2 regions of the Marivirga tractuosa DSM 4126 genome follow, and region 1 is predicted to be linked to the other one. Evidence: riboswitches for the same ligand, from Rfam matches in the RefSeq annotation. Region 1 holds a riboswitch; the other holds the start of a gene.

Region 1 (3,427 bases):
TTGCATCCCTTAATTCGTTACCGTCTAATCTTATTGCTAGCTTTTGAGCTTTCAAAGTATTTTTGTACGCATTTACTGTTTTTCCAGCCCCTATTAGGACAAATCCGTATTCCTTATTCTCCACTACCTTTTCTGATAATACCTCCTTCTTTAAATAAACCAACCGGTCTTTTATCGAGCTATCCGTTATTCCAATTACATGAGTACGTGCAGGGAATGTTTTATCACGGTTTTTTGAGGCCAGCCCTGGAGTAGCTTCAGAAGCCACTAACTTTTTCCAAATACCCGGAATTGGTAATTCAAAATCCTTAAAATCTTTTTCGCTTACTTTAACGACCTGAGGCGATTCAATTGTTTGTTTAACTTCTAGCCACGAAAGAATTTGAAATGGGATCATGGTCAACTCATAAGGATGCAGCTTACCTATTAATGATTGAAAGGTAGATTGCTGGAAGAAAGTATTAGTCCTCACATCTGCCACTATCATATTGGCATTTTTAAATGAGCCTACTTTTAATGGTCCTATTGCCGTAACATCAAAAGGGATGATGCTTCTACACATGGCACAATAGGTTAGTGCTACAATTTTATCTTCAAAATGGTCATTGATGATGTGGTGGTGAATGACATAATCTAAGGGGTAGCACTTCGTAATGCCCTCATATTCAATCACGGCCATTTCCATTTGGTCATCAAGAGGTAGTTGATTAGGATCTTTCGCCATTGCTGGAAAAAACACAGCAGGAAATGCTTTCTCCTGATGCATTTTATAAGTTAAAACCAAGGCAAGTCCTGTGATCAATAAGGGGGCAATGACCCATAATGGCATTTCATTACTTTGGTAAAAAATTACGCCTGTCCATACTAATAGCCCTATAAAAATGAACCAATTGAGGGGCTTTCGTAAAAAATAATGGTAGTACAACCAACTTAAAGGAAAAGCTTCTACTAAAGCCATGTAAATGGCAGCAGTTCCAATTAATAATGATGCAATAGCCAATCCATAAAAAAATACTAATTCCATAAGCTTACTATTTTCGGCTCAAACCCAACTATTGGATTAGCACCGCATCTAAAAGTGGGCGTTTCCTTGAATGAAAATGTCCGATGCTCTACTAAATTTATTAAAAAATAGGGACTTCTGGAAGTGCTATCTGAAATCTATTTTCTTGGGAATGTGGTGTAAGTGATGATCTTTCAGCTAGTTACCTGATCATGAGATGGGAACAGAGCAATTTTTCAAGTATAAACAGTCCAAGCGTACGCTTGAACTAGATGGTTTCACTTTTATACAGCACAGGCGGACGCTTGCGCTAGGGCGGTCCAGCCAAACTACCATCTGGTTCAGGCATCCGCTTGGATCATTACCCTATACCTAAGGGATAAATTTTAAATGCATTGCGTAAGTATCTAATTATCCTTAGCTTCGTCTTATATTTTAAATGGGGTGCCAACTGAAGGGCTGAGATTATACCCAAATAACCTGATCTAGGTAATGCTAGCGTAGGAATTGTGAAAACCAATCGAACTTCATCTTCCCCTGCATCCCTAGATCTTAAATTCTTAGATCGATGACTCAAATTTCAAAAAAGGAAAAATTCGATGTCGCCACCGGTGAATTGCGCAATTGGCAAGGAAGACAGGAGTGGTTTTTTAATAGAGATGATACCGACCACTACGAGGCCTATTACGAAGGACCCTATAAGCGTCAGGAAGTTTGGCAAAAAAAGACGTTGGAAGGACTTATCAAGAAAGACAGCCGAGTTGAAAGCTTATTGGAATATGGCTGTGGTACTACCCGTTTCACCAGATGGTGGCATGAAATAGGAATTCAGGCTACAGGCGGTGATATTTCTCCTTTTATGTTGGCCCAGGGTGTTCATCTGTTCGATGGAGATCTTGTTTTAGCTGATTCCCATCATATGCCATTCAAAAATCATACTTTTGATGCGCTCGCCTTCATCACCACTTTTGAATATTACAAAAGACCTATTGAGGTAATCCGTGAAGCCGCAAGAGTAGGTAAATATGGAATCATTTTCGGAATGATGAACCGCAATACACCCAAATTAGTGCGAAGAAGAGTGCAGCAGTTATTTGGGCAGAACAATTATTACGTAACGGCTAACTTTTATACGCCCGCTTCTTTGAAAGAACTCATTGCTGAGGCGCTCCCTGACCGGGATTATAGCATTCAGTGGAATGCGACTGGCTTACCTAAGTGGTTTCCACGTCAGCAATGGAAATTACCTTATGGCGATTTTTTTGGTTTGTATGTACAATTTAATGATGTGTGATGGCGGCTTTTGATGATCAATATGGAAAAGTAGATGCTCAGGTCTTTAAAGAGGATTTACTGAATAAATGTGGGGCAAAAAGACCGGAAGTGATTTGCGGTCCGAGATTTGGCGTTGATACCGCCATAATTGAGTTGGGCAATGGAAAAGCACTGGCCACTTCCAGCGATCCGCTATCTCTGATTCCTTCTCTGGGCATGGAAATTTCTGCACACTTATCCGTGCACTTATTAGCCAATGATATGTCAACCACTGGCTTTGCACCTCAGTTTGCTCAGTTTGTGCTCAATCTTCCGGTCAGCTTGACGCGAGAAGATTTTAATTTGTATTGGAGTCACATTGATGCACTCTGTAAAAAATTAGGCATTAGTATTACGGGTGGCCATACCGGCCAGATTCCGGGGCAGGAATCTACCATTTCCGGAGGAGGCACTATGTTTTTGCAGGCTCCGAAAGATAAAATATTAAGCAGTAATAATGCAGCCATAGGGGATAGCATTATCATGACCAAACATGCGGCTTTATCATCTTCTTCGCTTTTAGCCAATGCGTTTCCTGAAACGGTCAGTCAAAAGTGCGGTGAAGAAATTCAGAAAATTGCCGCCCACAACTTTTGGGATCTTTCTGTAATGAAGGAAGCCTTAGCCGCCTCCAGCATTTTGGAACCGAACCAAGAATTGCATGCCATGCATGATGTAACGGAAGGCGGGATTTTAGGAGCATTGGATGAAATGGCAGATGCCTCCGGCTGCGGTTTCACAGTGGAATTGGATAAAATTAAGCTCAATGAGGAAGTGAAGCAGATTACAGATCTGTTTGAGATCGATCCCTTTATCTCCATAGGTGCTGGTTCTATGTTGATGGCAGTAAAGCCGGGACATGAAGACCGCTTGATCAAAGGCCTTTCTAAAGAAGGAGTTGAAGCTTGTAAAATTGGCGTTTTCAAGGAAGGTTCTGCAAAGCAAGTAGTGGATGCGAATGGCAAGCAGAGGTCTTTTACTTTTGATGGAGTGGATCCTTATTGGGCCGCATTTTTCAAAGCATTTCAAGCAGGATGGCAATGAAAAAACTAGCAGGACTTTATTTGGTGATTGACCCTAGTCAAGAGCATGATAGCTTGTTGAATAAAC
Region 2 (3,427 bases), 1.1 Mb from region 1:
TGGATTTAGAAAAGTCCATTCATATGTTGGAATGGAGCGATCTTCTCCTAAAAAATCTGTATCAGGAATCATTTCTAGGGTAACATACCGAGCCTGAACATCGGCCAGTATACTGAAATCACCTACTCTGTAACTTCCTTTTATGAATGCGCTGATCTCATCTTTAATAGATTGATCCTGATAGTATGGATTGCTGAAATTGGGAACCAATTGCTCGATATTTTCTCTATTGAAACGATAGGCGTGAATACCAGTAGTCCATTCAAAATCAGTAAATTTCTGATTAAAATAGCTCATCACCCCATAATGATCATTAAAAAGCGGATAATTGATACTTGCTAGGTTTTCACTATCGACATTATACGTATATGGGAAATCACCACCTGCAGCCCCATAATAAGCGGATGAAGTTAAAGTTGAATTATTATTGAAAAAATGCGTATGCTCTAATTGCAGTAGTGATTGACCAAAATCATCAATGTCATTAGGATTATTGACATTAGTCCGTGGATCTTCTTCAATAAGTGATTCGGGGACAGGGGAGTAGGCTAAATCATTTTTAGTTCTACCGTTAAAACCATTTATTTTGACGATATCCTTTTCACCAAACCAACCTCCGCTGAAAAAGAAGGAATAGGCATCACTGCCAGAATGGTCACGATATCCATCACTATATGTTCTACTTAATCTTGTATAAAATGCTGTGTTATTCTCCATTAGACCAGTCTTAACTTCAGCAGTACCTTGCCAAGTATTAAATGAGCCGCCTAATAGAGTAACAGTTGCCTCAGGATCTTCGGTATTTATATCTTCTGATTCATAACCAATTGAGCCTGCATACGAGGCAGTACCATTTGTACTTGTTCCTACACCTCTTTGCACTTGTACACTTTCCATGCTTCTAGTAATATCAGTGAAATTTGAAAAGAAAACACCTTGGTCAATCATATCATTAAGAGGTACGCCATTTAGTGTAATATTGATTCTTTTCTGGTCTATCCCTCGTAATCTCATGCTTCCATAATTGGTGAAGCGGGTTCCAGCATCTGAATTTACTTGTATCGAGGGTGTGAGCTGTTCTAAGACAAATGCCCCGTCTTGACCGTTAAATACCGAGTTGATCTCTTTCTTACTTAAAGTTGATTGAGTGATAGGGGCAAGCTTGTCGGCACGTATGGCGCTAACTACCACTTCTTCTGATAGTAGTTTGTCCGGCACGAGGTAAATTTTAAGGGATTTACTTTCAGAAATGCTTATTGATTCTTCATAATTTTTGTAGCCAACAAAGCTAACTTTTAAAGTGTAGTCACCATTTGGAATATTGTTTATTTTAAATTCCCCATCCTTATCAGTTGTACTACCCTTAGAAATTGGCAATAAAACTACATTAGCACCTACTAAGATTTCATCTTCAGATTCTGATTTTACAGTTCCAGTAATGGAGTTTTGAGCATAAGCAGTGAACACTGCAAGTGCTGCTATTGCTGTCAATAGCGTTTTTTTAAATAATTGTAACATGTTAATAAATTAAATAATTGTTAGTGAAACTCATGGAGGCGGGGTAATTACCTCCTTTCATTTTCCTTAACCAAAATCCCTGCGACCGCATTATCGGCATCAGGTTCATTGGGTATGATCTCAGCCCGTTGTATTAAGGCACCCCAGCGTTGAAACGCTTTGTCTTCATAATGGATTAACCAGAACTTTTGTTCCTTAATCCTATTTTAATTTTATATTTATTTCTTGATTTAAATTCAAAATTCCTACGCTCGCATTACCGAGATCAGGTTCAGGGTATATTCTCAGCCCGTTATTTTAAGGCACCCCTTATTGATGCTGCAAGTATAGGGGTGATTAATGGGGATTGCAAATTCTTTGGTACTATTTTAAGTATTCTATTCATTTACAATGATTATGTGAACAATTGTACAAAAGAAGTTTGGTGCTGATTATGAATGGATTAGTTTTGAAGTTTGGTATAAAATATCCAGTTCTAATTTTAAAACTAAGTATACTTCTTAATGAAACATTTTTACTCTCCCCTCAAATCTCTATTGTCTTTATTTTTCATTTTATTTGCTTTAAACGTTAATGCTGCTGACTACTTTTGGATTGGTGGTTCAGGAACATGGAGTGATCTCAATCATTGGGCAACTTCATCTGGAGGCAGTACTGTACATTCCTCGCTACCAGGAGAAACTGATAACGTAATTTTTGATGCCAATTCTTTTTCTGGAGATGGACAAACGGTAACCGTTGATGGCAACATTATCAGAGTAAATGATTTCATAGCTACTAATGTAAGTTATAATGTTGACTTTTCAGGGGAGTCGCCTATTCCTGATATTGAGATATATGGAAGTATGGATGCTCCAGCCAATATAAGTTTTGAGTTGCCAGGAGTATTATTAGATTTCAATTCAAATGTGGATGGTCAAACAGTAAACATTGCCTCAGGTTTATTGAATACTTCAGAAGATGCTTCTGTAAGATTTTCAGGCGAAGGATCTTGGTCTATTGAAAATGGGCTTAGCGGTCATTCTTTATTTGTTACTCAAGGGGAAATAATTTTTGGTGCCAATACTTTCAATTTTAAAAATGTTTACCTCTGGTATTCATTTGATAAAATACTGAACCTTACCGATGCGACACTCAATATTGAAAAGTGGACGATGAATAACTCTGATTTTGTCACTGTTATCCCAAATAACTCCACTATTAATTTTAGCGATGAATTTCAAGGATACGGCAAGACTTATGGAACAGTAAATGTGACAACCCCAACAGGCTTTGGTAACGATATTGTAATTAGTGGTAATAATACCTTCCAGAATTTTACCGTAGTAAAAGGAGCTAATTTATTGGTAGATGCCAATACAACACAAACTATTTTAGGAAACCTAACCTTAAATGGGACATCATCAGAAGTGATTACTTTTGAATCTTCAACAAAGGGTGAAAAATTTAATTTTGATGGAACAGGAATTAATATTTCAGGTGAGTATGTACACATCAGTGAATCAGATTTTCTAGGTACTGCCACTTTTTCTTTAGAAAATAGTTTGCTAATAGGTGATGTCAACGGTTGGGAAATTAATTCTGTACCAACCCCTACAGACAATGGATCATTTTACTACTCTAAGATTTTCGCTGATAGCTTATACATTGATTTAGATCCGGGAGATGGTGCCGAGCGGATAGTGTTTATGAGACAAGGTGGTTTTCCAGATATCACCACAGTTAATGATGTAGCTTATACTGCCAATCAAACTTTTGGAAATGGTGAGCTGGTGGGGCAGGATACTTATGTAATGTATCAAGGGAGTGATGATTTGGTGAAAATAGAAGGTCTTTTACCAGGCACAGAGTACTCAATTGCTGTGAGAGAAGTCAATAGAACACCAGATAATTCCAGTATCAAATACTA

What was found. Region 1 has a riboswitch for thiamine pyrophosphate ahead of FTRAC_RS11635 (class I SAM-dependent methyltransferase). Riboswitches for the same ligand answer to the same signal wherever they lie in the genome.
Region 2: linked by a shared signal. The riboswitch ahead of FTRAC_RS16495 (TonB-dependent receptor) and the one ahead of FTRAC_RS11635 (class I SAM-dependent methyltransferase) in region 1 are both predicted to bind thiamine pyrophosphate.

The regions. Positions count from the first base shown of each region.
Region 1 is NC_014759.1:2,758,787-2,762,213, forward strand. Features, by position in the region: gene FTRAC_RS11630 (DUF3179 domain-containing protein) at 1-1,024, opposite strand, end outside; TPP riboswitch at 1,434-1,527, shown strand; gene FTRAC_RS11635 (class I SAM-dependent methyltransferase) at 1,572-2,297, shown strand; gene FTRAC_RS11640 (AIR synthase-related protein) at 2,297-3,361, shown strand; gene FTRAC_RS11645 (thiamine phosphate synthase) at 3,358-3,427, shown strand, end outside.
Region 2 is NC_014759.1:3,881,517-3,884,943, forward strand. Features, by position in the region: gene FTRAC_RS16495 (TonB-dependent receptor) at 1-1,518, opposite strand, end outside; TPP riboswitch at 1,578-1,674, opposite strand; TPP riboswitch at 1,744-1,838, opposite strand; gene FTRAC_RS16500 (T9SS type A sorting domain-containing protein) at 2,022-3,427, shown strand, end outside.